DNA from 3 places in the Streptosporangium sp. 'caverna' genome. Region 1 is predicted to be linked to each of the others. Evidence: riboswitches for the same ligand, from Rfam matches in the RefSeq annotation. Region 1 holds a riboswitch; each other region holds the start of a gene.

Region 1 (10,470 bases):
GGACGGGGTGGCAGAAGCCGCGCCTCGCCCGAGCTTCCGTCCCCTTCGGTCCCTGCGCTCGCGGCACCGGCCGCGATGGGCTCGCTCAATACAGAAGCCCCTGAAATAGCGTCGATATCTCATTTTTCTTCATTCCGTCACGTTTCACGGAATCATTGTTGCTTAATCCGTAAGACGATCGTTTCGTAGCATGAAGATTCGGTCCCACCCCGGAAATTCGAGGCGCCGACCGACATTCGTGGCCTTTTGGCGCCCATTCGTGAAGAGTGGGGAAGTTGTCGTAAACTCCCCTTGTCTTCCTGTGATCATGGCTCTGAGCTGCCCATATGCGCTCTCGCGGCAAATTTTCGTCGCGGATGATCCCCATCGACTTCCCTGAGGGCGGATCGACATCAATGCATTTGGGCATAAATATTAGGTGGACTTAATAAATTATCTTCAATTCATTTCTTTACTCGGGTTTTCAATGGCAATGGGCGGAGAACAATCCGTCCGGGCGTCCAAAGACGCCGCTGTCATTGAAAGGGACTCTTATGCTTCGTCTTCGGAATATTGCCGTCGGTACCGCCGCGATCGCCGCTTTCGGCCTGGCCGTGCTCGGCACTCCTGCGATCTCCAACGCCGCCACGACGGACCCCGCACCCGAGGCCTCCAACGCCGCCCCGATGGACCCCGCTCCCGAGGTCTCCAACGAGGCCCCGATGGACTCGGCTCCTGCGGTTTCCAGTGAGGCCCCGATGGACTCGGCTCCTGCGGTCTCCAACGAGGCCCCGATGGACCCCGCTCCCGAGGTCTCCAACGAGGCCCCGGCGGACTCGGCTCCTGCGGTTTCCAGTGAGGCCAAGGCGGACTCCGCTCCTGCGGTTTCCAGCGAGGCCCCGGCGGACTCCGCTCCTGCGGTTTCCAGCGAGGCCCCGGCGGACTCGGCTCCTGCGGTCTCCAGCGAGGCCCCGATGGACTCGGCTCCTGCGGTTTCCAATGAGGCCAAGGCGGATTCCGCTCCCGAGGTTTCCAGTGAGGCCAAGGCGGACTCGGCTCCTGCGGTCTCCAGTGAGGCCAAGGCGGATTCCGCTCCCGCCGCCGCGCAGGCGGACCTGTGCGCGAACGTCAAGGCCGCCACCGGGCCGTTCCTCAGCCTGGTCGGCGCCAGGCTGATGCCCCTCGGCACCGCCCTTGACATCAGCTCCGACATCACCGGCGCGACCGTGCCCCAGATTCTCGGCTGCCTCGTCTAAGAACCGTTTCGCCTCACCACCGGGTCCTCGCGTGATGCGGGGGCCCGGTGGTGTTCGCGTTCGGGCCCGGTGCGGAACCACTCGTCCGGAGACCGAATGCCTGCAGTACGGCCGTGGGCGCACGGTCTCGCCGCTTACGCGGCCGTGCGCCCACGAATTCGTACCGTGGGATGGGCGCTTCAGCCCGGCGCTGGCTGAACACGGACACATAGGGCATCATGAGGGCGCGAGCTGGGATGATCCCGGCTTTGCGCACCAACCGACGCGGGAGCTTGGGGCAACCAGGCTGAGAGGGCAGCTACAGCTGCTGCCGACCGCATGAACCTGTCCGGGTAATGCCGGCGTAGGGAGCGTTAATGACGCCTGCCATCGTTGATCACAGCGCGGCCGAGGCCCCTCTCACCCTCGACGAGGCACCCCCCAAGACCCTCGGCGCGCTCGATCAGGGCGCGTTCTGGGCCAATCTGGGTGTCAGCCTGCTCGGGTTCTCCTTCGCGCTGTTCCTGATCAATCCCCTGCTCGACGAAAACCCGCTCACCTTCACCGCGGCGCTGGTCGCGGCCCTCGTCGGCAGCCTGATCGGCACCGCGATGGTCGGCCTCGCCGCGGTGCCGGGAGCGCAGACCGGCCAGCCCGCCATGGTGCTGCTGCGCGGGCTGTTCGGCGCGAAACTCTCCTACGTCCCCACCGTGCTGAACATCATCCAGATGATCGGATGGGGCGCGTTCGAGCTGTGGGTCGTCGCGATGGGCGCACAAGCGATCTTCGGATCGTCGGTCCCCTACGCGGTCTGGGCGATCGTGGCCGGGGTCCTGACGACGGCGCTGACCATCTACCCCCTGGGAGCCATCCGGCTGATCCGGCGTTTCGTCACGGTCGGCGTGATCATCTCGATGGCGTGGTTCGCGGTGGTCTTCTTCCGTGACACCCCCGTCCAGACCGGCGGCTCCTGGGACGCCTTCGCGCCGGCCGTGGACTTCGTGGTCGCCCTGTCGGTGTCGTGGGTGCCGGTCGCGGCGGACTACGCCCGGCACTCGCGCTCCAGCCGCGGGGCCTTCATCGGCGTCGTCGGCGGCTACACCATCGCCCAGGTCGCCTGCCTGGCCGTCGGCGTCTACGCGGTGGCGCTCGCCGGGCACAACCTGGTGCTGGAGCAGCCGACCGCCGTGTTCGCCCCGTTCGTGGCGGCCCCGCTCGGCGCGCTGTTCTTCGGCATCCTGGTGCTGCGCGAGACCGACCAGTCGTTCGCGAACGTCTACTCCACGGCGATGTCGCTGCAGAACCTGATGCCACGGGTGGACCGCCGGATCTTCTCCGTGATCATCGGCGTGCTGACCACGGGCATCGCCCTCGTCATCGACGTCAACTCCTACAGCGCGTTCCTCAGCATCATCGGCGCGGTGTTCGTGCCGATGCTCGGAGTGCTGGTGGTCGACTACTTCCTGCTCGGTCGCGGCAGAGACTGGAACACCTCGGAGAACGCCCCCTCGCGCTGGCTCATGGTGATCCCGTGGGTGCTCGGCTTCGTCACCTGGTGGCTGCTCGCCGCGCCCTCGGCGGTGTCGTGGTGGGCGCAGATCTGGGACGGCGTCAGGGGAGCCATCGGGTTCACTCCTCAGCCGTGGATGAGCGCGTCGATCGGCGCGTTCCTCGTCGCGGGCCTGCTCACCCTGGGCATCGGCCTGCTCCGGCGCCGCTCCTGACCCTCCGGGCGCCGGGGTGGTTCCGGACCCCGTGGGTTCGGCGCACTCCGGCGTCCCTCCGCGATCCCCGGGCTTTTGGCGAGCCCGGGGCCTCGTGGCTTCGGCGTGCCTCCGGTGCCGTCGCCGGACTTCCGGATGCTCGGCGGCCTACGAGCCGCCGGGTGCGTGGCCTGCGCCGTTGGCCTCGATGCGCAGCAGCCGTTCCTTGACGGCCGGGCCTCCCGCGTAGCCGCCGAGGACGACCTCGCTCTCGACCACCCGGTGACAGGGCACGATCACGCACACGGGGTTGCTGCCCAGCGCGTTTCCGACCGCGCGCAGCGCCCGGGGCCTGCCGATCCGCTCGGCGATCTCGCGGTAGGTGGTCACCGTCCCGTACGACACCGCGAGCATCATCTGCAGCACGGTCCTGGCGAACTGCGTGGCCAGCCGTAGGTCGATCGTTGTCGTGAAGGCGCGCAGCCGGCCGGAGAAGTAGGCGTCCAGCTCCCGGCGGACCGGGTCGAGACGCCGCGCGTCCGGCCCGATGAACGTGCCGACCTCCCTGCTGACCCGCTCGAAGACGATGTTCTCGTCCTCGTAGCTGCATGCCACCACGCCCCGGTTCGTCACGGCGAGGGTGAGGCGTCCCACCGGGCCGTCGAGAGTGCCGAACGCGATGTCCGGATGGCTCGTCCCGATGTAGTTGGGCGAGGTCACCCGTAGCAATGCATCGATGTCGCCGGATGACATGGCCCCACCCTTTCGTATCCAGGTGTGTGGTGACCGCAGCGTATCGGACGGATCGCCCCGGCGAGTGGCGACACGTGCGGGGCGAAAGTGCCAAGATCAGGCTGGTGGAAGCGGCACTATGGATACGTGGGGTACGACGGGGCCGGAAGTGACGGTGGCATCGGCCATGTGGCCGTTGCCGGTGCTCCCCATGCGATCGTCGCCGGTGCTCCCAACGCGATCGTCGCCCTTGACCGGGACGAGACCGTTCTCACATGGAATCCCGCCGCGGAACGCCTGTTCGGCTGGTCGGCCGGGGAGATGCTCGGCCGCCGCGCGCCGGTGGTCCCCGAAGAGCTGGTGGCCGAGCACAACGCGGTTCTCGAGCGCGTCCGCACCGGCGGTCAGGTGTCGTTGCGGACCAAGCGGTTCCACCGGGACGGCAGCCTGTTCGACGTGCGGGTGGACACCAGCGCGCTGCGCTCGGAGACCGGCGACCTGCTCGGCTATGTCAGCGTCTACCACCTGGCCCAGGACGACGAGACCGCCGACGACCGGACCTCCCGCCGGGCACAGCTCGTCCGGAGGCTCGCCGACGTGGTCGCCGACATCAACGCGGAGCGGGAGCTGCCCGCCGTGCTCGACCGGATCGCGGCCAGCCTCACCGAGCTGACCGGAGCCGACGCGGGCGGGTTCGTCCGCATCGAGGGCGACCGGCTCCGTCTCGTGGCCCGCCACAAACTCCCCGAATCGCTGCACGGCTCCACCGCCGACCTCCGTACCAGCCTGGTCGGCAAGCTGCTGCGCGGCGGCAGGACCGTGCTGCTGGAGACCGGCGACCAGGGCCGGCTGGACGAGCTGATCTGGTCGCGGCTGCCCGGCCTGCACACCATCGCGCTCGGCCTCGCCGCGATGGGCGGCCGGCCGTACGGCGCGCTGTACGCGCTGTTCGCCAAGCGCAAGGTCGGCCATCTGGAGCTGGAGCTGCTGGAGCTGCTCGCCGGGCATGCCGGGATCGCCGTCGGCAACGCCATGGCCTACCAGGAGGCCGAACGGCAGCGCGCCCACGAACGGGCGGTGTTCGACGCCAGCGCCGACGGCATCGCGGTCCTCGACGGTCTGGGCCGGGTCGTCCAGTGGAACCCCGCGGCCACCGAGCTGACCGGCTTCCACGCGGCCGAGGTGATCGGCTGGCCGCCGCCGTTCCAGCTGCCGGAGCCGGGCGACAAGCTCACCCTCCAGCTTCCCTCGGGCACCTGGCTGGACGTGCTCTGCGCGGAGATCGTGGAGACGGGAGAGATCGTGGTCGACTTCCGCGACATCACCCGGAGCAAGGAGCTGGAGGAGGCCAAGGACCTCTTCCTGGCCACCACCAGTCACGAGCTGCGCACTCCGATCACCGTGGTCCGCGGCTTCGCCAGCACGCTCGACGCGCGCTGGGACAGCATGACCGACGCCGAGCGCCGTTCCGCCGTGCACACCATCGCCGAACGGGCGCGTTCCCTCAGCCAGCTCATGGACCACCTGCTGCTGGGCTCCCGGGCCGGAGCCGGTGAGCTGACGCTCAGGATCGAGGGCTTCGACCTCGGCGAGCTGGTCCGGGCCGCCACGCTGGGCCTGCCGGTCCTGCCCGAGCTGCATCGGATCGAGGTGAACGTCCCCGAGGACCTGCCTCTGGTCTCCGGCGACGCGTTCGCCACCGACATCCTGCTGGGCCAGCTCCTGGAGAACGCGTTCAAGTATTCACCGGACGGCGGTCTGATCAGGGTCGAGGCCTGGGTGGACGGCGATCAGGTGGTGCTGGTCGTCGACGACGAGGGCGTCGGGATCGCCCAGGCCAGCCGGGAGCACGTCTTCGAACGCTTCGTCCAGGGGGACAGCGGTGATCGCCGCCGGTTCGGCGGGGTCGGCCTCGGCCTCTACATCGTGCGGAGCCTGGCACGCGCCCAGGGCGGCGAGGTGTCGGCGCACCCGCGTCCCACCGGTGGCACTCGAATGCGGCTGGCCTTGAGCATTGCCGACACGCCCGGCCCCCTTACCTAACCGACACGCCGATGCGGTAACGAGTCGGTCACGGAAGAGCTGATCTATTGTCGAATGTGCACAAGCTGTAATTGACACCCGGTTTCTAAGACCATCTAACGGGGCATTTCGGTCGTACAGGGGTGTGTTCCTTAGGGGGAACAGGGATACGGGGAGGTGAGTGCGTCGAGCGTCGTGTTGTTGCCGTATGCACCGTCCAGCGTCGCTGTCGCACGTCAACGCCTCTCCTCTGACCTGCAGGAATGGGGCGTTTACGAAACCGCGATCGATGATGCGGTGCTCGTGGTCAGCGAACTGTTGAGCAATGCGCTTCGTCACGCGCACCCACTGCCGTCGGGGCAGATCAGAGTGGCGTGGCGCTGGGCCGAAGAACACGTCGAGGTTGCGGTGAGTGACGGTGGCGCTGCCACCGAACCTCGGGCAGGCCGCCCCACGCTCTCCTCTCTGGGGGGACGGGGCCTCGGCATCGTCGAGTATGTGGCTTCCCAATGGGGGGTCAGGCACGAGGGCGAGACCACCACGGTGTGGGCGGTGGTTACCGCTGTCAGCACTGTCAGTAATGGCCAGGTGGGCAACGGCCAGGTCTCCGTCGCCGAGCCCGCCCTGCGGGAATGCGGTTAGCTCCTGTCCTGCCTCACGGTGTGGTGAGACAGGACAGGAGCTCGCAGATCAGCACCCGGCAAAGTGCCACCCGGGCCGGTGCCCGGTGAGCCGCCGGACCGAGTGGAGAGCGCTCCGGGCCCGGTCGGTGTCGGCCGGGGCGGAACGGGGTCAGTGCCCGGCGAGCGCCGGACGGTGCAGGAAGGCCCGCTCACCGGCCGCCCACGAGGTGGTGACGAGCAGATAGATCCCCGCCGCCAGCGGAAGCACGGCCGCGGCCAGCACCGTCCCGAACGGCATCAGCGGCATGACCCCGCGCAGGAACTCCGGCTGGACCTCGTCGCTCATCGTCCGCCGTATGCGCTGTGATGTGATAAATGCCACAACGAGCAGCATCAGAAAGAGTCCGGCGAAGACCAGCGTCGGCCCGCTGAGCAATCCGAACCCGGCCACCGTGCTCGCGAACTGCTGTCCCAGCGGCACCCCGAACAATCCATGGGTGAGGAGCGCGTTGGCGTTCCCGGCGATCGTCGAAGAGATGAAGACCTGGTACATCACCATGAAAAACGGCATCTGGGCGACCCCCGGCAGGCAGCCGGCCAGTGGCGAGGTCTTCTCCCTGGCGTAGAGGGCGGACAGCTCTCGCCGGAGGCGCTCGGGGTCGCGGCCGTACCGCTTTCTCAGCTTCTGGACCTCGGGCGAGAGCCGCGCCCTGGCCCGCTCGCCCCTGGCCTGCATGACGCCGAACGGCAGCAGCAGGAGCCGGACGCCGAGGGTGAACACGATGATCGCCAGTGCGGTGGAGTTCAGGGGCTGGGCGAGCGCGGTGATGAGACCGGCGGTGAACTCGATGACGGAGTCGAACATGGGAGCCCTTCTGACTGGAATGGAATCAGCACAGAAGGCGCCCGCGATCCGGACGTGTCTGGGTGGCTACGCGGGCGCCGAGCCCGCCGAGGGTGCTCTGGACCGGGACCGCCCGGCCGCGTCGGGGTCGCGCTGCCGGACGAACATGGTCCGCCTGGCCCGGTCGCGCCGGGAGAGCGGCGAACGCCGTCCCGCTTCCGAGGCGACGGGAACCTGACGAAGCGCCCAGGCGAGCAGGAGCACACCCAGCCCGACCACGGCGGTCGCCGTCATGAGCCCGCCGCCGTCGAACAACCAGACGGAGAGCGTCTGGAGGGCGAGGAGCAGGTTCACTTGCCGGACTTGCCGGACTTGCCGAACTTGCCGACCACGGTGACCGCGGCGACGGCCACGACGGCCACGAGAGCAAGGAGGAACGCGAACTTGAGAAGCCCGAAGAGTGCCGGCAGCACGAGCCCGAACACCACGTAGAGCGCGAGCATGACGCCCAGAACTGCCATCACGATACGACCCATGCGGACCACCGTACGTCCTCGGCCGGAGCGGAGAGAGTCGGAACCATAACGATCTAGTGATCACGGATCGGAGGCGAGGCCACGGGGAGCCCGCGGGCCGGTGGCGGAGTCAGGGAGTGCTTACGGACCGGTGACGGGACTGAGCAATCCGCCCGTCCGGGCCTACCGTGGGGACCATGAGCGCACGGATTCTGGTGGTCGACGACGATCCGATGGTCGCCGAGGTCGTGGCCCGCTATCTGGAACGCGACGGCCACACGGTCGAGTGTGTGGGAGACGGCGAGGAGGCGCTCAGACGAGCGCTGGCCGATCCGCCGGACCTGCTGGTGCTCGACCTGATGCTGCCCAGAATGGACGGGCTCCAGGTCTGCAGGAAGCTCAGGGAGCGATGGCCGGTTCCGGTGATCATGCTGACCGCGCTGGGCGACGAGATGGACAGGGTCGTCGGCCTGGAGACCGGCGCCGACGACTATGTCACCAAGCCGTTCAGTCCTCGCGAGCTGGCCCTGCGGGTCCAGTCGGTCCTGCGGCGGGCCCGCGGCGTCTCGGTGCCCTCCGGCGTCGGCGTGCTCAGGGACGCCGAGCTGACGGTCGACGTCGGCGCCCACGAGGTGCGGCTCGGCGACGAGGAGATCATGCTGACCGCCCGCGAGTTCGACCTCCTGGCCCACCTGATGCGCAACCCCCGTCAGGCCTTCAGCCGCTCCACCCTGCTCAACCAGGTCTGGGGCTGGTCCTTCGGCGACTCCTCCACGGTGACGGTCCACGTCCGCCGCCTCCGCGAGAAGATCGAGCCGGACCCGACCGTCCCCCGGCGCATCGTCACGGTGTGGGGTGTCGGCTACCGCTACGAGCCCCTGGCACTGCCGTGATCCCCGAGATGCTGCTGATCGTCGCGGTCACGGCCGGGCTCGGCCTGCTGGTCGCGGTGGCCGGGCTGGGCCTGATGCGGCTGCTGCGGGAGCGGTCGATCGGGGTGATGCTCGCGGTGGTCGCCGTGGTGACCGTCGTGGCGACGGTGGGCGGCGTGGTCGCCATCACCCTACAAATGATCATCGAGGGCGCGCCCAGGGACATCGTGCTCAGCGTGGTCGCGGTCGGCGGGCTGGTCGGCCTGGGCGTGGCGACGGTGCTCGCCCGCCGGGTCGTGGCGGCCAGCCGCAGGCTCGTCGACGCCGTGCACGCGGCATCGCCCACGGGGGAGTTCGTGCCGCCCGGCGGCCTGCCCGCCGAGCTCGGCACGATCGCGAAGACCCTGGAGCAGGCCTACCGCAGCCTCCGCCTGGGCCACGAACGCGAACGCTCCCTGGAGAGCGCCCGCCGCGAGCTCGTCGCCTGGGTCAGCCACGACCTGCGCACCCCCCTGGCGGGCATGCGGGCCATGGCCGAGGCGCTGGAGGACGGCGTGGTCGCCGATCCGGAGACCGTGAGCCGTTATCACCGGCAGATCCGCCTCGAGGTGGACCGGCTGTCGGGCATGGTGGACGACCTGTTCGAGCTGTCCAGGATCCATGCCGGGACGCTGCGCCTGTCTCGCCGGCGGATCGGTCTCAGCGACCTGGTCGCCGACGCGCTGGCCGGGGTGGAGCAGCTGGCCAGGGCCAAGGGAGTACGGCTGGCGGGTGAGGCCGACGTGGCGGTCCCGGTCCAGGCCGACGCGGGAGAGCTCTCCCGGGCGCTGGGCAACCTGGTGGTCAACGCGATCAGGCACACCCCGGAGGACGGCACGGTGTGGGTGCGCGCGGCGGTGGAGGAGGGGGTCGCCTGCCTGTCGGTCGCCGACTGCTGCGGCGGCATCCCGGCAGACGACCTGCCCCGTGTGTTCGACGTCGCCTTCCGCGGGGAGACGGCCCGGACCCCCAGCACCGACGGAGCCGGCGCGGGCCTCGGCCTGGCGATCGCGCGCGGCATCATCGAGGCCCATCAGGGGGTCATAGACGTCGTCAACGCCGGCCCCGGATGCCGGTTCGAGATCCGCCTCCCCCTGTCCGTGCCCGAGGGGCCTGCGGCCGTCATGTCCCGGTGACTCCGTTTTTCCCGATGACCATGTTGGGAGCCGCGAGGTCACCCTCGGTCCTGCGGGAGACCAGGAGGGTCATCGGGGCCGGCTCGTCGTCGTGGTCGATCTCGACGTGCTGGCAGGACGTCGGGGTCCTCGCGGTGCCGAAGGACTCGGCCATGGCGCGGAAGGTCGGGCACGGCCATCGCCACATGCAGCTCCGGCAGCGCAGGATCGGGTGCGCCGTGTCGCTGGTGATGCCGCCCGCGTCGCGAGGCTGATGGAGGTCGAGCAGCCTGACCCCGAGCGTCGCGAAGTCCAGCAGCTCTTCGCGCGCTCCTTCGAGGAAGTCGAGATCCTCGCTGGACAGGCGGGTTCTGATCGGGACGTAGCCCTCGTGGTTCACCAGACCGCGGAGGGAGTTGGCCGCATCGCGCCACGATGTGGCTTTCTCGGTGCAGGCGATCGTGGACTCCAGGTGCTCCCGGAGTCGCTGTCGTTGTGGATCCTCTGATAGGTCGGTGTTCATTGCGCGTTCGAGCCCGTTTCTCTACTCAACGGCCGTCACTGTCGTAGCGCAGCGATGGTCGGGAGGTGCCGGGTCTCCCCCCTTTCCGGCCATGCCGGTGTCGCACAGTGTTAAGTTTCGCGCACCCAGGGTTTCCATGGGGCCGAAACGGGGGACAAAGGGCTGACGACTCGGGTTACTCGAGAGAACGTGACCAGCAGCCCTCGCGCCGCTAGTGTGCCCGCTGTGGAGCTAAAAGTCTCAACTCGATCTCATGCCGGGCACACCG
Region 2 (10,470 bases), 2.6 Mb from region 1:
CGAGCACCTGAAGGAGGTCTGCGAGGCTAGCCTGCGGCGGTTGAAGCTGGAGCAGATCCCGCTCTACCAGCTCCACCGCCCCGACCCCGCGGTGCCCTACGAAGAATCCGTGGGCGCCTTGGTCGAGCTCAAGGAGCAGGGCAAGATCCGCCACATCGGGCTCTCCAACGTGACCGAGGAGCAGCTGCGGAAGGCTCAGCGCCTGACGCCGGTCGTATCGATCCAGAACCGCTACAACCTCGGCGATCGAGTCTCGGAGTCGCTGATCGACCTGTGCGAGCAGGAGAGCATGGTCTTCCTGCCCTGGGCGCCGCTGCAGGACCTGGACCACAGCCAGACGGTGCAGCAGGTGGCCGAGCGTCACAATGCCACGCCCCGGCAGATCGTGCTCGCCTGGTTGCTGGCCCGTTCCCCCTCCATCCTCCCCATCCCCGGCACCGGCTCGGTCGCACACCTCGAAACCAACATCGCCCCGGCCGGCATCACCCTGAGCCCCGATGAGGTCGAGGCGCTCAGCAAGACCACCGCCTGACAATCGGCTCACCCACCGCGCGCGGAGCGCTCGGACCCCGCATCGATCCGGCGCCGGCTCACCGTAAGGAGAGCCGGCGCCGGATCTGTGAGCGGCGCCGCCCTCACCCGCCCGCGGCGGCCATGGTCCTCGCCTCATCGGTCGTTCCGCGTATATTCCGGATCTTGTTCTCGGCGGCGTGTCACGCCGGACGCGTGCCTCCATGGAAGGGCCCGGCAGGCCCCGAGATCTACGTCACACCAGGTCAGCGCCCTGCCGAAGACTGCTGACCCTTCCCGGTCCGCCCAAAGCTTTGCCTTGCTTCGGGACGTTATTGCCAGATATCGCGGTTCTTTTACTTGTATAGGAGGTGAGTTCGGAGGAGCGGACGTTGAACTGGTACCCATCATCGTTTCGGGCGCGGAGGACTTTGGCGACCGGCGTTGTCACGGCGCTGGTGTGCATCGGGGTCAGTCTGCTCTTCCTCATGTTCGCGGGCGGTAAGGAGGCCGACCACTCCCAGGCTCTGGCGACCGGGACCTGGAACCGGGTGGTGCCCCTCATCAGGCAGGGCCCCCTCCCGTCGGTGCTGCGGGACGGCAAGGGCGTGGCGATTCAGGTCCTGGACGCACACGACCAGGTGGTTTCGGCGACCCGGCAACTCGTCGGCAAGCCGCCGATGGCCACCTTCCGTTCGACCAGCGAGGACGTGCGCGCCGCACGGGTGCTGTGCCCTCCGGCCGGGCTGAAGGGCTGCATGACCGTCGTCTCGTACAAGGTCTATCAGCTGGACGGGGTCTGGCTGCTCTACCTGGCTGTTCCGCTGGTTCCCTGGTACGGGGACTCCACGGCGCTGTTCCTGGCGATCGGCGTGTCCCTGCTGGTGATCACGATGATGACCGCCTGGACGTTCCGTGATCTCACCAAGGCCCTGCTGCCGGTGAACGCCATCCGGAAGGAACTGGCGGAGATCACCGCCACCGGCCTCCACCGCCGGGTCCCGGTGCCCGGGAAGTACGAAGAGATCAAATGCCTGGCCGAAACGGTGAACGACACCCTGGACCGCCTTGAGGGCGCCTACCAGCAGCTACGACGCTTCACCTCGGACGCCTCCCACGACCTGCGCAGCCCGATCACCGCCATGCGGGCTCAGCTGGAGGAGGCGCTCATGTATCCGCGGGACACCGACTGGCCGAAGATGACCGAGGCGGTCCTCACCGGGGTCGAGCGGCTTCAGGCGATCGTGACCGACCTGCTGGCCCTCGCCCGGCTGGACGCGGGCGCCCCCCTTCTGCGCGATGCGACCGATCTGGGCCGGCTGGTCGGCGCCGAGCTGTCCCGCCGAACCTACCGGGTGAAGATCGTCAAGGACCTGGGGCGGAACGTCTTCATCTGCTGTGACCGGCTGCGGATCACCCGGGTGCTGGTCAACCTGCTCGACAACGCCGAACGCCACGCCACCTCGCAGATCACCGTCAGCGTACGAGCCGACGGGCAGACGGCGATCCTGGAGGTCGTCGACGACGGCGCCGGAATCGCCGTCGAACACCGGGAGATGGTCTTCGACCGCTTCACCCGGCTGGACGCCTCACGCGACCGGGACGCGGGAGGGACCGGTCTGGGGCTGGCGATCGCCCGGGAGATCGCCGAAGCACACGACGGCACCTTGACCATCGAGGACAGCGAACGAGGAGCGCGCTTCGTCCTGCGCCTTCCCGTATGCGATCCCCCGCCGGCCGCCGACCCGGACGGTTCCTCTGAGACACGATCTCCGAGCGCGGGCGCCGACGACGAGGAGAATCGTCCGGGACCACCCGCACGGGGGAGCTGGACGATTTCGAACGCGCGCGGGGGCAGGGCCTCGTAGTCTGTGCCGGCGGACTCGATGATCTCGACGTCAAGGCGGTCGTGTGCCCGCGGGACGCCTGGCGGCCGGGCCTTCGCCCGGGGACACCCGGCTGCACCGAGGACCGGGGGACGGCCTCCTTCGCCCCGTAGGGCAAGGGCGTGGAGACGCTCCGTGAGCGCCCTGGGCCGGACCGGTCCGGAAGATCTCATCCTGGAACGATCAAACGTACGGCGCGTGCGGGTGCTGTGGCGGAAAGGGAGAGGTCTCCCGATAGCCTTAGCACGACGATGCCACTGCCCTAATGGGTGGTGGCATCGTCGCGCCCGAATGGGCGGCGTTCGCCATCTCCGTGCTCGCCGTGTTCTTCACCTGGCGGGGCGTGAGACGAGGCCGATGTCACGTTCTGGGGACCGTGCCCGCGATGCCGGTCGGCCGCACGGGCACGCTCACCGGCTCGGCCCCTGCCCGATCATGACCCTCTCGACGTCGCGCCGGAGGCGGACGATGCCGAGATCGGTCGGACCGGGGACGCCCGGGTCGGCCCGCGCGGGCCGACCCGGACATCATGATCAGACGAGGTCGAACCGGTCGAGGTTCATCACCTTGTCCCACGCCGCGACGAAGTCCTTCACGAACTTCTCCTTCGCGTCATCGCTCGCGTAGACCTCCGCGAGCGCACGCAGCTCGGAGTTCGAGCCGAAGACGAGGTCGGCGCGGGTGCCGGCCCACTTGACCTCGCCCGTGGCGGCGTCGCGACCCTCGAACGTGCTCGCGTCCTCGGACGTCGCCTTCCACGTCGTGCCCACGTCGAGCAGGTTGACGAAGAAGTCGTTGGTCAGAGACCCGGGGGTCGTGGTGAAGACGCCGAGCGGCGACTGCTGGTAGTTCGCGCCCAGGACGCGGAGGCCGCCGACGAGGACCGTCAGCTCGGGGGCGCTCAGGGTCAGCAGGTTCGCCCGGTCGATCAGCAGATATTCGGCCGGCAGCCGGCTGCCCTTCCCGAGGTAGTTGCGGAACCCGTCGACGGACGGCTCGAGCGGGGCGAACGACTCCACGTCGGTCTGCTCCTGCGACGCGTCCGCGCGGCCCGGGGTGAAGGGGACCTTGACGTCGACGCCGGCGTCCTTGGCGGCCTGCTCGACGGCCGCGCCACCGGCGAGCACGATCAGGTCGGCGATCGAGATCTGCTTGCCGCCGTTCTGAGCGGCGTTGAAGGACTGCTGGATTCCCTCAAGGGTGCGCAGCACCGTCGCCAGCTGGTCGGGCTCGTTGACCTCCCACCCGCTCTGCGGCTCGAGGCGGATGCGGGCACCGTTGGCGCCGCCGCGCTTGTCTCCGCCGCGGAAGGACGAGGCCGATGCCCACGCGGTGGACACGAGCTGGGACACCGACAGACCCGAGGCGAGGATCTGGCCCTTGAGGGAGGCGATGTCCTCGGCGTCGACGAGCTCGTGCGTCACCGCGGGGATGGGGTCCTGCCACAGCAGCGTCTCGGTCGGGACCTCCGGGCCGAGGTAACGCACGACCGGGCCCAGGTCGCGGTGGGTCAGCTTGAACCACGCCCGGGCGAAGGCGTCCGCGAACTCGTCGGGGTTCTCGTAGAAGCGCCGCGAGATCTGCTCGTAGACCGGGTCGACGCGGAGCGCGAGGTCGGCCGTCAGCATCGTCGGGGCGTGGCGCTTCGACGGGTCGTGGGCGTCCGGCACGGTGCCCGCTCCGGCGCCGTCCTTCGGCCGCCACTGGTTCGCGCCGGCGGGGCTCTGGAACAGCTCCCACTCGTAGCCGAAGAGGTTCTCGAAGAAGCCGTTGCTCCACTTCACCGGGGTGCTCGTCCAGATGCCCTCGAGGCCGCTGGTGATCGTGTCGCCGCCCTTGCCGGTGCCGTGGGTGTTCTTCCAGCCGAGGCCCTGCTGCTCGATCGAGGCGGCCTCGGGATCGTCGCCGACGCTGTCCGCCGGGCCCGCGCCGTGGGTCTTGCCGAAGGTGTGACCGCCCGCGATCAGGGCGACCGTCTCCTCGTCGTTCATCGCCATCCGGCGGAACGTCTCACGGATGTCGCGAGCCGAGCCGAGCGGGTCCGGGTTGCCGTTCGGGCCCTCCGGGTTGACGTAGATGAGGCCCATCTGGACAGCGGCGAGGGGGTTCTCGAGCTCACGGTCGCCGGTGTAGCGCTCGTCGTCGAGCCAGGTGGACTCGGGGCCCCAGTAGACCTCCTCCTCGGGCTCCCAGACGTCCGCACGGCCGCCGGCGTAGCCGAAGGTCTTGAAACCCATCGACTCCAGGGCGACGTTGCCGGTGAGGATCATGAGGTCGGCCCACGAGAGCTTCTGGCCGTACTTCTTCTTGACCGGCCACAGCAGGCGGCGGGCCTTGTCCAGGTTTCCGTTGTCCGGCCAGCTGTTGAGGGGGGCGAAGCGCTGCTGGCCGGCCCCGGCGCCGCCACGGCCGTCACTGATGCGGTAGGTGCCCGCGCTGTGCCATGCCATCCGGACCATGAGCGGGCCGTAGTTGCCGAAGTCGGCCGGCCACCAGTCCTGCGAGGTCGTCAGCACCTCCGCGATGTCCCGCTTCACGGCCGCGAGGTCGAGGGAGTTGAACGCCTCGGCGTAGTCGAACTCCTCGCCGAGGGGGTTGGCCACGGCGGGGTTCTTGGCGAGGATCTTCAGGTTGAGCCGCTCCGGCCACCACTGGCGGTTTCCGCCACCCTGGGTCGGGTGCGGGACGCGCTCGTGCGCGACCGGGCAGCCGCCTCCGTCCTCCGCCTTCGCGTCTACGACGATTGCATCATGGTTCTCAGACATGGAAATCCTTCTGGATCAAGGGGATCATGGTGCTCAGGAACTGCGAGTGGTGGAACAGGCGGGGCACAGGCCCCAGTAGATGACCTCGGCCTCTTCGATCGAGAACCCGTGGTCGTCGGACGTGGTCAGGCAGGGCGCCTCGCCGACCGCGCAGTCGACGTCGACGACGGCACCGCACGACCGGCACACGATGTGGTGATGGTTGTCCCCGACGCGTCCCTCGAACCGGGCCGAGCTGCCGGCCGGTTCGATGCGGCGTACGAGTCCCGCCGCGGTGAGCGCGTGGAGGGCCTCGTACACGGCTTGAAGGGAGATATGGCCCACGCGATCGCGCACCCCGGAGGCGAGCGCCTCGACGCCGAGGTGATCACCGTCCCGGACGGTCTCGAGCAGTGCGACGCGGGCGGCCGTCACCCGCAGACCCGCCCCGCGTAGCTCCTCGGCTGTGGTCGGAGCCTTGGGTGCGGTCATCGCGCCAGACCTACCTTCATAAACACGAACTATCCAAGACAACGAATGACGCAAGTCTAGGGCCGTGCCAGGCGATGTTAGTCCCGCCGTGGAGTGGCGTGCCATCCGGTCGGCGGGCCGGTGGGAGCGTCACGGCCGGGCGGTCTTTGGCAGCGGAGCGAGCACGTGTACGCGAGGTCGACGAAGAGGGGCGGCGACTGCCGTGGAGGCATCGGCCGGCAGTGAGGCGCCGGCCCGGAGACGTGCTGTCCGCTGAGGTCCGCCGTCGTTCGCTCCCCTGGCTGTACTCGGGGTTATGCGGCGCTATACGGCGCTATACAGACGGCCCCAACCGGCAATTCCGGCTTCGGTTTCCCGTCGCTTGGGAGCAAGGTCGCGGGGCTAGCGTCTCCTGGCACGTCCCCGCACTCGGAGGTCTTGAGCCGTGTCTGAACTGTCCCGCAGAAATTTCCTCGGCACCGCCGCCGCCATCACCGGAGCGGCCGCCGTCGGCGCCGCGTTGCCCAGCACGAGCGCTGCCGCTGCCTCGTCCGGCCATGAGCACGGCCATGAGCATGAGCACGATCATGAACATGGGCACGGCCACGAACACGGTCATACGCACGGAGACATCCGTGACATCAAGCATGTCGTCGTGGTCATGCAGGAGAACCGGAGCTTTGATCACTACTTCGGCACCCTCAAGGGGGTGCGCGGGTTCGGTGACCGCTCGACCATCCTGCTCCCGGGTGGCACGACCGTCTGGGAGCAGCCGGTGACGCCGACGGTCGGGGCAGCCACGCAGTACCCCTGGCGGCTGAGCGGGGCGAAGACCTGGAGTGGGGCGACGCCGCCGAGCGCCGAGCTCGGCGCCGCCAACTACGGCGGCACCGGTCACGGCTGGACCGACCAGCACGGCGCCTGGTACGGCGGGCTGATGAACGGCTGGTACTTCGCCAAGGGCGGCCCGACCACGCTGGGTTATCTGGACCGTCGCGACCTGCCGTTCCACCACGCCCTCGCCGACGCCTACACGGTCGGCGACGCGTACCACTGCTCCGTGCTCAGCGCGACCGGGCCGAACCGCACCTACCTGTGGGGCGGAACGATCAACGCGAACAAGAAGCACGGCAGCTTCACCGCCAACGACGGCGGCGACGAGCGCGGCAAGTTCCTGCCCTGGGAGTCCTACGCCGAGACGCTCCAGGCGGCGGGCGTCGACTGGCGGGTCTACCAGTGCGCCGACGACTACGGCGACAACGGCCTGGAGTACTTCAACACCTTCGCCAAGCTCGACCCCACCCAGGGCGGGACGGCCGCTCCGGGCGACGTCTACTACGACAACGGCGTGAAGAACGTCCCCGAGCCGGTCACCGGGCTGTCGGGCAACGCCGACAACCTCAACGCCGCGATCCGCGCCGACGTGCTCAACGGCACGCTGCCGCAGGTGAGCTGGGTCGTGAACAACCAGTTCTTCTCCGAGCACCCGGTCACGGCCCCGAGCAACGGCGCGTACTTCCTCCGCGGCCTCCTGGAGGCCCTCAACGCCGACCCGGACGTGTTCAACTCGACGCTGGTGATCATCAACTACGACGAGAACGACGGCCAGTTCGACCACGTCCCGCCGCCCATGCCGGCGCCGGGCGAGGAGGACGAGTTCGTCTCCGGCACCATGGGTCAGTACGGTGTCGTCGCTCCTCTCCCGGTCGGGCTCGGCTTCCGCGTACCGCTCATCCTCGTCTCGCCCTGGACGCGCGGCGGCTGGGTGACCTCGGAGGTCTCCGACCACACCTCGGTCATCCAGTTCATCGAGAAGTGGACGACCGCGAACGGCACGCCGGCCATCTCGCCCAACATCAGCGACTGGCGGCGCAAGGTCTGCGGCGACCTGACGGGCGCCTTCGACTTCACCAAGCCGGTCTACGGCCTGCCTCACCTTCCGGACACCGGGGAGCTCATCCCGGAGGTCCGGTACACCCCGCTGCCGGGTGACAACACGATGCCGACCCAGGAGGCGGGGACCAAGCGGGCCCGCCCGCTGCCGTACCAGCCGAACGCCAACCTGACCAGGTTCACCGGCGGGCCGTCCGGCGTCGTGGCGAACCTGACGTTCAGCAACGTGGCCCCGTTCGTGACCAAGGCGAGCCACTTCGCCGTGTACAACAACCGGGCCGGGTCCCCGGCCCTGGCGCAGTACCCGGCCACGTTCCCGGGCCAGTACACCGTCGCGGCCCGGGCGACGGCGTCCGGAACCGGCGCCGTGGGCGTCTCCGCCGGCGACACCGCGTACGACCTCACCGTCACCGGGCCGAACCGGTTCCTGCGCCGGTTCGTCGGTGACCTCGCCACCGCCGGCAAGGACCTCGTCGTCGAGGCGACCTACTACGAGGGCAGGGCGACCGGGGAACCGAAGCTGAAGCTGTCGCTGCGCAACCGCGGGAACTCGCGCGTGAGGTTCACGATCACGCACAACAACTACATCTCGGGCAGGCCGCAGACCGTGAAGGTCGGCGCGCACGGCGAGGAGTCGTGGGCGGTGAGCCCGCTGAAGGTCAGTGACGGCTGGTACGACGTGACCGTCACGGCCGACTGCGACGAAGCCTGGTCGCAGCGGTTCACCGGCCACCTCGAGACCGGAGAGGCCAGCATCACCGGCTGATCCGTCACCGCACCGAGGGCTCGGCCCTGCCCGCCATGCCCGGACCACGAGCACCTCGCGGGCAGGGCCGGGCCCCATGGGTGTCACAAACTCGGCGACCTTACGCGACCTGCTGGTATTCGCCGATCAGCGGTCCAAGGTGGTCACGGCGCGACACCTGCCCGCCGAAGTGCGAACTCCTTGGGTGCCAGATCATGGAGATCTGGCACCCAAGGAGTTCCTCGAGGCGGTGAAGGCCTACTCGGCCGAGTTCGGCCGGTGTCAGTCGCCGGGCAGCCACTGCGCCGTGGGCCACGCCTCCCGGTGCCACGCGCTGTCCCAGAACATCCACTCGTACTCTGTGGCCTGGACGAACGCCTCGGTCATGGCCGCGCGGGTCGCGTCGTCCGCCGCGGCCGCCAGCCGGTCGGCGATCTCTTTGGCCTGCTCGACCGACTTGGCGAAGTCCGGATCGGCATAGGTGGAGATCCATGCCCGGTAGGGGTGGTCGGTGACGTCGCCGGTCTGCTTCAGAAGCGCCGCACCCACATCCTGGTAGACCCAGAAACACGGCAGAACGGCGGCCACGAGCACCGGGTACGGCGCGGCGAGCGCGGTGGCCTGCAGAAAGGAGGAGTAGCCGAGGCAGGTGGGCGAGGTCCGGATGCCGGAGAGATCGGCGGCGGTCAGGCCGTACTCCTCGATGTAGCCCTCGTGCAGGGTCCGCTCGGCGTCCAGCGCGGCGTGCGCGCTGCGCGACCAGAACGCGGCCTCCTGGGAATCGCCGGCCCGCACCGAGGCGGTGGCGAGCGCCTTGGAGAACGCCTCGAGGTATCTGGCGTCCTGCACGATGTAGAAGGCGAACCGCCGGCGGTCGAGTGTGCCCTCGCCGAGTGCGGTATTGAAGGGGTGCTGATGGATGGCTTGCAGCAGTGTGGCGGAACGTGCCCAGACGTCGTCGCAGAACATGACGTCCCTTCGCTAGTTCGAACTAGATCAGGTTCGACGGGTGTGCTCTCAGCCCCGGACATTCCGGGGCACCCCGCGTCGCGAACAAGGGTAACAGCCCGCTCATCCGCCGGACGCTGCCCCGTGAGGAACCCGCGGCCGGCGCTCCCTAGCGGAGGCGCAGTCCTGTGATGAGGAGCCCGACCATGCGACGCGCGTCGTAGCGGGGGTTGCTGCCCGCGCCGATGCAGAGATTGCCGACGCCGCGCAGCAGTTGGTAGGCCTCCATGCCGGGGGAGATCTCGCCCGCCGCGGCGGCGGCGTCGAGCAGTTGGTCGCACACGGGGACGAGGCGGTCGAGGAAATAGGCGTGCAGAGTCTCGAAGGCGGCATCGTCGGACTGCAACGCCTCGGCGAGGCCGTGCTTGGTGACCAGGAAGTCGACGAAGAGGTCGATCCACAGCGCCAGGGCGGTGTGCGGTGTGCTGCTGCTCGCCAGCAGTGCCGGACCGGCCTCGGCGCATGCCTCGACCTGGTGCCGGTAGACGGCGACGATGAGATCGGCTCGCGTCGGGAAGTGGCGGTAGATCGTGCCCACGCCCACGCCGGCCTTGGCGGCGATGTCGCGTACGGGCACGTCGACGCCGGAAGTGATGAAAGCCGCGGCGGCCACGCCCAGCAGCGTCTCCTCGTTACGCCGGGCGTCGGCCCGCTTCCGCGGGGCTGATGCCCCTGATCCACCGTCGATGTCGGCCACTGCGCGTCACTCCACTTGGCAAACGGAACAGCGTTCCGTATATTTATTAGCGGAACACGGTTCCGCTTGTCGTTTAGCGGAACAACGATCCGTTTGTTCAGGATGTCAGAGCAAGTGGGCCGGAACCAAGCCACGCACCTAACACCTCTCAGGGGGAACAGCCATGCAGTACCGCACCTTGGGCCGCACCGGTGTGCAGGTCAGCACACTCGTGCTCGGCGCGATGAACTTCGGCGGTCTGGGACACACCACCCAGGACGAGGTCACCGCCATGGTCGACGCCGCCCTGGAGGGGGGAATCAACCTCATCGACACCGCCGACATGTACAGCCAGGGCGAGTCGGAGGAGATGGTCGGCAAGGCCATCGCCGGCCGCCGCGACGACATCGTGCTGGCCACGAAGGCGAGCATGCCGATGGGCGACGGGCGCAACCATCAGGGCGCCTCGCGCCGCTGGTTGGTCACCGCGTTGGACAACAGCCTGCGCCGTCTGGGCGTCGACCATGTCGATCTCTA
Region 3 (10,470 bases), 4.3 Mb from region 1:
CGAACAACGGCACGATGAGGATCAGGCCGCGCAGGGCGAGCCGCGGCTGGTCCGTCCCCAGCCGGGTCGGCGGTTCGGCCGGAGCGTCGGGGGCGCTGATCCCCGGGCGCTCAGGCAGCGGGGGCGTCCTGCGGTAACCGTGGAGCCGCTCGGACCCACCCGTGGCACCGCCGGAAGCTGCGGTCAGTCCGGCCTCGGTCATGACGCTTCGATGGAAGTATCAGGACAAATATGGACAATTCGCTCATAAGTGGACAAAAGCACGGTATCCAAGAATGCCTGTCTTGCCCTACATCGTCCCTCCGAAGATTGCCCGGTATTGGCCCCGGATTGCCTTACAGGAACGACAACGGTTCCGGGTCCGCCGCGCGGTCCCCCTGGAACTGCCTGCGGAACTCGGTGGGCGAGGCCCCGAACCGGCGGCGGAAGGCGGCCGTGAACTGCCCCGGGCTGCGGTAACCGCACGCCGTGGAGATCTGAAGAACCGGCTGACCGGTGTCCCGGAGCAGGTCGGCGGCCCGGCGCATGCGCAGGCGAACCAGGTAGCGGTACGGGGTGAACCCCGTCGCCTTCGCGAAGGAGCGCAGGAGGTGATACTTGCTGATGTTCGTATGGGCGGCGAGGTCGTCAAGGCTCACCTCCTCATGCAGGTGCTCATGCATGTAATCGGTGATAAGCCGCATCGCGGTGTCGCCGAGCGCGGAGGGATGGACGTCTCTCCTCCTGCTCACCTCCGACCCGTACAGCAGGTGCGTGGCGAGCAACTGCGCGATCGAGTCCGCGTACAGGGGTGGGGCGCCAAGCCGCAGCGCCCTGCAGACGGCCCGGCCCGCAGCGGTGAGGAGAGGGTCCTCCAGCAGCAGCGCATCCGGCAGCCGGCGCGACCACGGGCCCTTCACGCCAAGAGCCTCGCAGGACTCGTCGATGAGGTCCGCGGACAGATGGATGTGCAGAGACTCCAGCCGCTGACCGGGATCGGCGCGCCAGCGCAGCATGCTGATGTTCCCGGGTGCGGTCACACCGATTGACCCGGGGTGGTAGTTCGCCTTCTGCCAGAATCGCCCTTTGCGGCTTTCGATCGTGTACGCCCCGCTGGTGACAAGCACGAGCAGCAGGTCGGGAGACTGCGCGGTGGCGAACTGCGCGGCCTCGATGGGGTCGCGATAGATGCGGGCGAGGATGGTCTGCCAGCCCAGCTTGCCGCTGCACAGCTCCCGGCACGCGGGGAGGGCACGCTCCGCCAGGAGGCTGCGCGCGAAGATTTCGGCCGGACGGCGCATCGGTGATGGCTGCCGGGTCATGGCAGATCCGTCGATATCATCGATCTCGATGATATGACATCACCGATACTGGCAGGTCACCGAGGTATCGCGGGTGTCACCTCACGAGAGGCCGTCCTGGAAACGCTTGTGCAGGGAGGCCAGGCCGGGCTCGAAGACGCCGCGGGTGAGGATCTTGTTGAGCTTCGCCTCGTCGTCGGCCTCGAAGGTGGCCTGCCACTCGATGAACGCCTGGCCGCTGTCGGTGACGGGGGCGATCCGATAGGTGGCCCGGTAGTTCGTGACCGCCAGCGGGGACTCCAGGATCTCGTAGGTCGCGGAGCGGGCGTCGTCGTCGAGGACGAGCAGCCGCTCCCTGAAGGTCCCGCCCGGTCCCTCCATCCGGCGCACCGCCCCCGGCTGCGTGGCCGCGCCCTCCTCGATCACGCAGGAGGTCATCCCGGGCAGCCACTCGGCCAGGTTGCCGAAGTCCCTCAGGTAGCTCCACACCTCGTCGGCGGGGGCGTTGACCACGGTGCTGGCGTAGACGGACATCGACCACTCCCTTGGGCTCGCTCAGATCTGCTCAATGGTCTTCCCCCGTGGCGCGCGTGGCAACCGGCTCAGAAACTTCTGGGCAGTCCGAGCACCTGGGTGGCGAGATGGTTCAGCAGGAGTTCCTCGGTGACGGGGGCGACCCTGCCGATGCGGGCGTCGGCCAGCAGGCGGGCGACCGGATACTCCAGGGAGTAGGCCATGCCGCCGTAGGTCTGGAACGCGTGGTCGGCCGCCTCCCAGGCCGCCTGGGAGGCGGTCAGCTTGGCGATGTTGGCCTCGGTGCCGCACGGCCGCTGCCGGTCGAACAGCCACGCCGCCTTGTAGAGCATCAGCCTGGCCAGCTCGATCTTGGCCTTGACCTGGGCGAGCGGGAAGGCGATGGCCTGGTTGGCGCCGATCGGGCGGCCGAAGACCTCGCGCTCCTTGGCGTACTGCACGGCCACTCTCAAGGCGACCTCGGCGCCGCCCAGCGCGGAGGCGGCCAGCAGGATCCGTTCGGGATTGAGGATGTCCCACAGCACTCGCGCGCCCTGGTCGACCTCGCCCACCACGTTCGCCGCGGGCACCCGCAGGTCGTCGATGAAGACCATGTTGGACGGGGTGGTGTTGGCGCCCATCTTCGGGATCGGCTGGAAGGTGAGCCGCCCGGCGGCGACCGCCTCGGGGACGTTCACCAGCAGGACCGTCAGGCCGTTGCTGCGGGGCTTGGCCTCGGCGGCCGGGATGGTCCGGGTGACCAGGAGCATCCAGGTGGCGCGCTGCACGCCGGTGATCCAGACCTTCTGACCCTTGACCACGAACTCCTCGCCGTCGCGGCGGGCGAAGGTGGAGATGCCCAGGGCGTTGGATCCGGCGTCCGGCTCGGTCAGGGCGAAGCAGGTCTCCAGCTCGCCGGTGGCGAGCTTGGGCAGCAGCTCGCCGCGCTGCCGGGGGCTGCCGTGCCTGGCCAGGGTCAGGGCGCCGAAACCGGGGGTGAGCACGTAGGTGAACGCCGAGCCGCCGGCCGAGCCGGACGCGGACAGGGTCTCGGTGGCCACGGCCAGCTCCAGGAGACCCTGCCCGCCTCCGCCGTACTCCTCGGGCACGGCCAGGCCGAGCCAGCCTCCCTTGGCCAGCTCCGCCCAGACCTCCTCCGGCCAGCGCTTCTCGTTCTCGCACCGCTGCCAGTAGTCCAGGTCGTAGCGCGCGCAGATGTCGGCGACGCCGCGCTGGACGGCGAGCGCGCTCTCGGGAAGGGTGAAATCCACCGTGATCAACTCCATTCTGATTGCGGGCGCAATCGTAGAACGAAGTTCGATCAAGCTCTACCGTCTCGCGGGGCCGATCAGGCCGAAGCGCCCGCGTGCCCGTGAGGCCTGCGCGCGTGATAGACGAAGGCCGGCGGCACGTTGCCCCACACGGTCCGGCCCAGGACGACCTCTTCGAAGGTGTCGGACAGGCGCTTCTTGAAGCGCCGCGCGGGCGGCAGGCGCTTGGCGAAGCTGTAGGCGAAAGTGGTGAAGGCCGTGTGGGGACCCATGATCGCGATGACGGCGTTCAGCAGGTTGGTCTGCGTCTCTGAGGAGAACGCCGCCCAGGGGAGCCCGCTCACGATCACGTCGGCCTTGCCGAGGCCGCGCTCCTGGAGCAGCTGCGGCAGCCGTACCGCGTCGTCGACCACGACGTCAACCTTCGGGTTCCGGGCGGCGAGGAACTCGGCCAGCCTCGGGTTGATCTCGACGGCCAGGTGGTGCCCCCGGCCGCCCAGCCGGCGCTGGATCTCGGCCGTGAAGGCGCCCGTGCCGGGGCCGAGCTCGACGATCACGGGGTCGCCCCGGTGCGGGACCGGTGCCGTCACCGCCTCCGCCAGCCGTCGCGAGCTTGGCGCCACCGCTCCGACGGTCCCCGGGGAGCGCAGCCACTGGCCCAGGAAGAGCGTGGTGTCATTGGTCATGATGTGAAGGGTAGAGGGTGCGCGGGGGCGGACGGCACGGCCGCCCGCCCCCGCGCCTCGTCAGGCGTCCTCAGAGGTTCTCGACGGGCAGATAGACCCGGCCGCCCTCACGGGAGAACTCCTCGGACTTCTCTCTCATCCCGGCCTCCAGGGCCTCGGCGTCGGTCAGACCGCGTTCCTCGGCGAACCTGCGCACGTCATGGCTGATCTTCATGGAGCAGAACTTCGGGCCGCACATCGAGCAGAAGTGGGCGGTCTTGGCGGGGGCGGCGGGCAGCGTCTCGTCGTGGAAGGACCGGGCGGTCCCGGGATCCAGGGAGAGGTCGAACTGGTCCTCCCAGCGAAACTCGAACCGGGCGTCGGACAGGGCGTCGTCCCAGGCCTGCGCTCCCGGATGGCCCTTGGCGAGGTCGGCCGCGTGCGCCGCGATCTTGTAGGTGATCACGCCGGTCTTCACGTCGTCCTTGTTCGGCAGTCCCAGGTGTTCCTTGGGCGTGACGTAGCAGAGCATGGCCGTGCCGTACCAGCCGATCATCGCCGCGCCGATGGCCGAGGTGATGTGGTCGTAACCGGGAGCGATGTCGGTCGTCAGCGGGCCGAGGGTGTAGAACGGGGCGTCGTCGCAGAGCTCGCGCTGCAGGTCCACGTTCTCCTTGATCTTGTTCATGGGGACGTGGCCCGGCCCCTCGACCATCACCTGGACGTCGTGCGCGTGAGCGATCTTCGTCAGCTCGCCCAGCGTCCGGAGCTCGGCGAACTGGGCCTCGTCATTGGCGTCGGAGATCGACCCGGGGCGCAGGCCGTCGCCCAGCGAGAACGCCACGTCGTACCGGGCCAGGATCTCGCAGATGTCGGCGAAGTGTTCGTAGAGGAAGCTCTCACGGTGATGGGCGAGGCACCAGGCCGCCATGATCGAGCCTCCCCGGGAGACGATGCCGGTCCTGCGCCGCGCGGTCAGCGGCACGTGGGCCAGGCGCACCCCCGCGTGGACGGTGAAGTAGTCCACGCCCTGCTCGCACTGCTCGATCAGGGTGTCGCGGTAGATCTCCCACGACAGGCCGGCCGCGTCGCCTCCGGCCTTCTCCAGCGCCTGGTAGAGCGGGACGGTCCCGATCGGCACCGGGGAGTTGCGAATGATCCACTCGCGGGTGGTGTGGATGTTGCGTCCGGTGGACAGGTCCATCACGGTGTCGGCGCCCCACCGGGTCGCCCACGTCATCTTGTCCACCTCCTCCTCGATGGTGGAGGCCACGGCGGAGTTGCCGATGTTGGCGTTGATCTTCACCAGGAAGTTGCGGCCGATGATCATCGGCTCGCTCTCCGGGTGGTTGACGTTGGCCGGGATGATCGCCCGTCCGGCGGCCACCTCGGCACGGACGAACTCCGCGCTCACGCCCTCGCGGACCGCGACGAACTCCATCTCCCGGCTGACGCGGCCGCGCCGGGCGTAGGCGAGCTGGGTCACCGGCGCGCCCGCCGCCCGCAGCGGCCGGTCGCCGTCACCGGTGAAGACCGCGTCGAGGGAACGGAGGTCGCGGGCCCAGGCGCCCCGGTCCCGGTAGCCGTCGTCGCCCGGCGTGCCCGGGCGGCCGCCGTACCGGGCCGTGTCGCCCCGTTCCAGGATCCAGTCCTCACGCAGGCGCGGCAGGCCGCGGGTGATGTCGACGGCGTGAGAGGGGTCGGTGTAGGGGCCCGAGGTGTCGTACAGCGTGACCGTCTCCCCGTTGGTCAGGCGCACCTCGCGCATGGGGACGCGCAGGTCACCCTGATAGATCTTGAAGCTGGAAATACGCGCGGAAGTCATCGCGCAAACTCCCTTCGCCGGCATTACCCGGAGCAGGTTCTGGCGGTCGGCGGCTGCAGTAGCCGTCCTCTCAGCCCGGTCCTCCGGGCTCCCGCGTTGGTTGATCAAAACCATAGACGCTCACCTGTGCGCCCGCCATCCCCCCGGTCGCAGCCGACGCAGTAGTCTCACCATCAGGTACGGGGAGGGAGACATATCGGTGAATCCGGAAGCATCGGGAGCCGAAGATCGAATTTGGACGGTTCCCAACGCGTTGAGCTTGGCGAGGCTTCTCGGCGTACCGGTCTTCCTCTGGCTGGTACTGGGCCCGAAGGCCGATGGCTGGGCCGTCGCGTTGCTGATGCTGGCGGGATTCTCCGACTGGCTCGACGGCAAGATCGCACGGGCCTGGAACCAGACCAGCAGGCTCGGCCGCCTGCTCGATCCGCTGGCCGACCGGCTCTACATCCTGGCCACGCTGTTCGGCCTGGCCATGCGCGGGATCATCCCCTGGTGGCTCGCGCTGGCGATCCCGCTGCGGGACGTCATGCTGCTGGGCATTCCCCTCATCCTGCGCCGCCTCGGGTACGGCCCGGCACTGCCGGTGCACTTCCTCGGCAAGGCGGCCACCGCCAACCTGCTCTACGCCTTCCCACTGCTCTTCCTCGCCCGCTACGACGCCTGGTACGCAGATCCGGCCCAATTCGTCGGCTGGTCGCTCGCGATCTGGGGAACAGGTCTGTACTGGTGGTCGGGGGTGCTGTATTGGGTACAGGTGCGTCAGCTCATGAGCGAGGCCAAACGCCTTAAGAGGTGATCTGTGAAGGCCGTTGTGATGGCGGGCGGAGAGGGAACTCGGCTCCGGCCGATGACCGCGAACCAGCCCAAACCTTTATTACCTGTGATCAACCGGCCGATCATGGAGCATGTGCTGCGGCTGCTGAAACGGCACGGGTTCACCGAGACCGTGGTGACCGTGCAGTTTCTGGCCGCCCTGGTCCGTAACTACTTCGGCGACGGCGACGAGCTCGGCATGAGCCTGTACTACGCCACCGAGGACACGCCGCTCGGCACCGCCGGCAGCGTCAAGAACGCCGCGGACAAGCTCCGTGACGAGCGCTTCCTGGTCATCTCCGGCGACGCGCTGACCGACATCGACCTGACCGACATGGTCAGGTTCCACCGTGAGAACGGCGCGATGGTCACCATCGGGCTCAAGCGCGTCCCCAACCCGCTGGAGTTCGGCATCGTCATCGTGGACGACCAGGGCCGGGTGGAGCGCTTCCTGGAGAAGCCCACCTGGGGCCAGGTCTTCTCCGACACCGTCAACACCGGTATCTACGTGATGGAGCCGGAGGTCCTCGACGAGATCGCCGCCGGCGAGTCCGTCGACTGGTCGGGCGACGTGTTCCCGAAGCTGCTGGAGCGCGGCGCCCCCCTGTACGGCTACGTCGCCGAGGGCTACTGGGAGGACGTCGGCACCCACGAGAGCTATCTCAAGGCCCAGGCCGACGTGCTCTCGGGCCGCGTCAAGGTGGACATCGACGCCTTCGAGGTCTCCCCGGGCATCTGGGTGGCCGAGGGCGCCTCGGTGGACGCCGACGCCATCCTCAAGGGCCCCCTCTACATCGGCGACTACGCCAAGGTCGAGGCAGGGGCCGAGCTGCGCGAATACTCCGTGCTGGGCAGCAACGCCGTGGTCCGCGAGGGGGCCTTCCTGCATCGCGCGGCCGTTCACGACAACGTCTACGTGGGGCCGAGCGCCCACCTGCGCGGCTGCGTCATCGGCAAGAACACCGACCTGATGACCGGCGCCCGGGTCGAGGAGGGCGCCGTCGTCGGCGACGAGTGCATCATCGAGGCCGAGGCGTACATCTCCTCCGGCGTCAAAATCTATCCTTTCAAGACCATCGAGGCCGGGGCGGTGATCAACAACAGCGTCATCTGGGAGCCGAGGGGCCAGCGCAACCTGTTCGGCCCGCGAGGGGTGTCCGGGCTGGTCAACGTGGAGATCACCCCCGAGCTGTGCGTCCGGCTGGCCAGCGCCTACGCCACCACCCTGAAGAAGGGCGCCTCGGTCATCACCTCCCGAGACTCCTCCCGCGCCGCGCGGGCGTTCAAGCGGGCCGTGATCAGCGCCCTGAACGCCAGCGCGATCAACGTGCTCGACCTGGAGGCCGCCGCGCTTCCCGTCGCCCGCTTCCACACCGCCAGGGAGAAGGCCGTCGGCGGCATCGCGCTGCGCACCACCCCCGGCGACCCCCAGAGCGTGGACATCGTCTTCATGGACGAGAACGGCGCCGACCTGTCCCCGGCGGCCCAGCGCAAGCTGGACCGGGTCTTCGCCCGCCAGGAGTTCCGCCGGGCCTTCCCCGGCGAGATCGCCGAGCTCAGCTTCCCCGCGAGGGCCGTGGAGGACTACACCCACGAGCTGCTGCGCTGCGTGGACATCACCGGGGTCCGCGACGCCGACATGAAGGTCGTGGTCGACTGCGCGGGCGGCACCTCCTCGCTGGTGCTGCCCAGCCTCCTCGGCAGGGTCGGGGTGGACGTGCTCACCGTCAACAACCGGCTGGACGACGCCTCGCCCACCGAGACCTTCGCCGAGCGCCGCCGCGACCTCCAGCGCCTCGCGGAGCTCGTCAGCTCCTCCAGGGCGGCCTTCGGGGTGCGGTTCGACCCCGTGGGGGAGCGGGTCGCCCTCGTGGACGAGATGGGCCAGCTGATCAGCGAGGAGCGGGCCCTGCTGGTGGTGCTGGACCTGGTCGCGGCCGAGCGGCGCGGCGGCCGGGTGGCGCTGCCGGTCACCACCACCCGGGTGGCCGAGCAGGTCTGCCGGTTCCACGGGGTGCAGGCGGAGTGGACCTCCACCGCGATCGACGCGCTCACCGCGGCCGCCAGAAGGCCGGAGATGGTCTTCGCGGCCGATGGGCGGGGTGGTTTCATCGTGCCCGAGTTCGGGCCCACGGTGGACGGCCTGGCGGTGTTCCTGCGCCTGCTCGGCCTGGTGGCCAGGACCCGGCTGTCGCTCAGCCAGATCGACGCCAGGATCCCCGAGGCCAAGCTGCTGCGCCGGACGGTGCCGACCCCGTGGGCGGCCAAGGGCGCGGTGATGCGCTCGGTCATCGAGGCCGCCGAGCACTACCGCATCGACACCACTGACGGGGTGCGGGTCGTCGCCGAGGACGGGAGCTGGGCCCTGGTGCTGCCCGACCCGGCCGAGGCCGTCACCCACCTGTGGGCCGAGGGGTTCGACGTCGACTCCGCGCAGGTCATGATCGAGCACTGGGCGCGGGTGGTGGAGGAGGCCGCCGGCGGCTGAGGGGCACTCGTCCGATCCCGGTCACCCGATGAACACGGCGAACACAGCGAACCTGGCGCGCACGGCGCGCACACGGCAACACGCACGCAGCGAACGGCGCGTACGACACGCACGGTGAGCACAGCGGAACCACACGGATGCGGAGACACACATCAACACGCGGAAGAGACGGTAAACACAGCGAATCCAGCGCGGCGGCATGGACCGGAGGCAGTACCGGCTGTAACTTTGTCACCGACCGAACCCGCGGTCCAGCGTCAGCCTTGACCTTCGACTCTCATCACTGTAGGTTGCGACATTCGCAGTCTGAACAAATACTTGAGAAGCGAAGAAGCGAGGCGCGCATCCTGAGCACCGTTGCCGCGTCTTCGCGGTAGGAGGCCGAGCCGATCGATGCCGAGCGTCTACTGCACGCAGTGCGGTCATGCCAACCCTGAGGATGCCCGTTTCTGTTCACACTGCGGGTCGCCGCTGAGTAGGGTCGAAGCACCCGAAGTCAGCACGTCGACCATTTCCCTCTCCAGGATCGAGACCTACGAGCCGGAGATCGGAGAGGCGCCTCTTGCCGACCGACAGGACGTGGATCGGCTGCCTCCGGGCACCGCCCTGCTGGTCGCCAGGCACGGTCCCAACGCGGGCAGCCGCTTCCTTCTGGACAGCGACCTCACCACCGTGGGCCGCCATCCCGCGAGCGACATCTTCCTCGACGACGTCACCGTCTCGCGCCGTCACGTGGAGTTCCGCCGGCACGGTGGCGGGGTGTTCACCGTCTGCGACGTCGGCAGCCTGAACGGCACCTATGTCAACCGTGAGCGGATCGAGGAGGTCCCCCTGTACGGCGGGGACGAAGTGCAGATCGGCAAGTTCCGCCTGGTCTTCCTCACCCGTGGCGCCGCTGGAGGATGATGAGCTCGCAGGCCGCTCGTGCGCACATGAGCATCGGGGAGGTGCTCGCTCTCCTGCAGAGCGAGTTCCCCGACGTCAGCATCTCCAAGATTCGTTTCCTGGAGGGCGAGGGGCTGATCGAGCCGGAGCGCAGTCCTTCGGGCTACCGCAAGTTCACCTACGCCGACGTCGAGCGTCTGCGCTACATCCTCAGTGAGCAGCGTGACCGCTACCTGCCACTGCGTGTGATCAAGGACCATCTCGAGGCGGCCGACCGCGATGATCGGCCGGCCTCGAAACCGCGGGTCGTCCCCGACGACGCGCCCCCCGAGGTCCGTCTCAGCCGCGAGGAGCTGCTCGCCGCCGCCGAGCTCGACGAGGAGACCCTCACCGAGCTGGAGGACTACGGCCTGCTGGCCGCCGTGGCCCGCTACTACAGCGCCGAGGCGCTGGCCGTGGCCCGCAGCGTCGGCGCCCTGGCGGCCTTCGGCCTGCACGCACGTCACCTACGGGCCGTCAAGGCCGCCGCCGAGCGCGAGGCCGGGCTCGTGGAGCAGGCCGTCGCCCCGCTGCTGCACCGCCGCGGACCGGGCGCCATCGACCAGGCCGACGAGACGGCCAGGGAGATAACGGGTCTGCTGCTGGAATTGCACGCCTCACTTCTGCGTTCGGGCGTTCGTGGGGTCCTGGGTCGGTGAGAACCTGACCAGGCACTCGTACCCCCACGAGT

What was found. A riboswitch is a leader RNA that binds a small molecule or an ion and turns the genes downstream of it on or off. The one in region 1 is predicted to bind thiamine pyrophosphate.
Region 2: it holds a riboswitch for thiamine pyrophosphate, as region 1 does, so the genes downstream of both, DKM19_RS36180 (TenA family protein) here and DKM19_RS47450 (cytosine permease) in region 1, are expected to answer to the same signal.
Region 3: it holds a riboswitch for thiamine pyrophosphate, as region 1 does, so the genes downstream of both, thiC (phosphomethylpyrimidine synthase ThiC) here and DKM19_RS47450 (cytosine permease) in region 1, are expected to answer to the same signal.

The regions. Positions count from the first base shown of each region.
Region 1 covers NZ_CP029711.1:10,956,796-10,967,265, forward strand. The annotation lists gene DKM19_RS47445 (hypothetical protein) at 534-1,235, shown strand; TPP riboswitch at 1,490-1,601, shown strand; gene DKM19_RS47450 (cytosine permease) at 1,592-2,938, shown strand; gene DKM19_RS47455 (methylated-DNA--[protein]-cysteine S-methyltransferase) at 3,086-3,670, opposite strand; gene DKM19_RS47460 (PAS domain S-box protein) at 3,797-5,692, shown strand; gene DKM19_RS47465 (ATP-binding protein) at 5,849-6,313, shown strand; gene DKM19_RS47470 (membrane protein insertase YidC) at 6,464-7,159, opposite strand; gene DKM19_RS47475 (DUF6412 domain-containing protein) at 7,226-7,492, opposite strand; gene DKM19_RS47480 (hypothetical protein) at 7,489-7,674, opposite strand; gene DKM19_RS47485 (response regulator transcription factor) at 7,851-8,546, shown strand; gene DKM19_RS47490 (sensor histidine kinase KdpD) at 8,543-9,700, shown strand; gene DKM19_RS47495 (hypothetical protein) at 9,687-10,202, opposite strand; gene DKM19_RS47500 (STAS domain-containing protein) at 10,428-10,470, shown strand, end outside.
Region 2 covers NZ_CP029711.1:8,404,051-8,414,520, reverse strand. The annotation lists gene DKM19_RS36205 (aldo/keto reductase) at 1-532, shown strand, start outside; gene DKM19_RS36200 (cell wall metabolism sensor histidine kinase WalK) at 942-2,378, shown strand; gene katG (catalase/peroxidase HPI) at 2,930-5,161, opposite strand; gene DKM19_RS36190 (Fur family transcriptional regulator) at 5,195-5,632, opposite strand; gene DKM19_RS36185 (phosphocholine-specific phospholipase C) at 6,057-8,270, shown strand; gene DKM19_RS36180 (TenA family protein) at 8,532-9,218, opposite strand; TPP riboswitch at 9,206-9,304, opposite strand; gene DKM19_RS36175 (TetR/AcrR family transcriptional regulator) at 9,367-9,954, opposite strand; gene DKM19_RS36170 (aldo/keto reductase) at 10,118-10,470, shown strand, end outside.
Region 3 covers NZ_CP029711.1:3,948,078-3,958,547, forward strand. The annotation lists gene DKM19_RS17425 (hypothetical protein) at 1-202, opposite strand, end outside; gene DKM19_RS17430 (helix-turn-helix domain-containing protein) at 336-1,301, opposite strand; gene DKM19_RS17435 (SRPBCC family protein) at 1,383-1,814, opposite strand; gene DKM19_RS17440 (acyl-CoA dehydrogenase family protein) at 1,883-3,064, opposite strand; gene DKM19_RS17445 (class I SAM-dependent methyltransferase) at 3,142-3,750, opposite strand; gene thiC (phosphomethylpyrimidine synthase ThiC) at 3,821-5,554, opposite strand; TPP riboswitch at 5,547-5,659, opposite strand; gene DKM19_RS17455 (CDP-alcohol phosphatidyltransferase family protein) at 5,754-6,350, shown strand; gene DKM19_RS17460 (mannose-1-phosphate guanyltransferase) at 6,354-8,855, shown strand; gene DKM19_RS17465 (FHA domain-containing protein) at 9,249-9,761, shown strand; gene DKM19_RS17470 (MerR family transcriptional regulator) at 9,788-10,438, shown strand.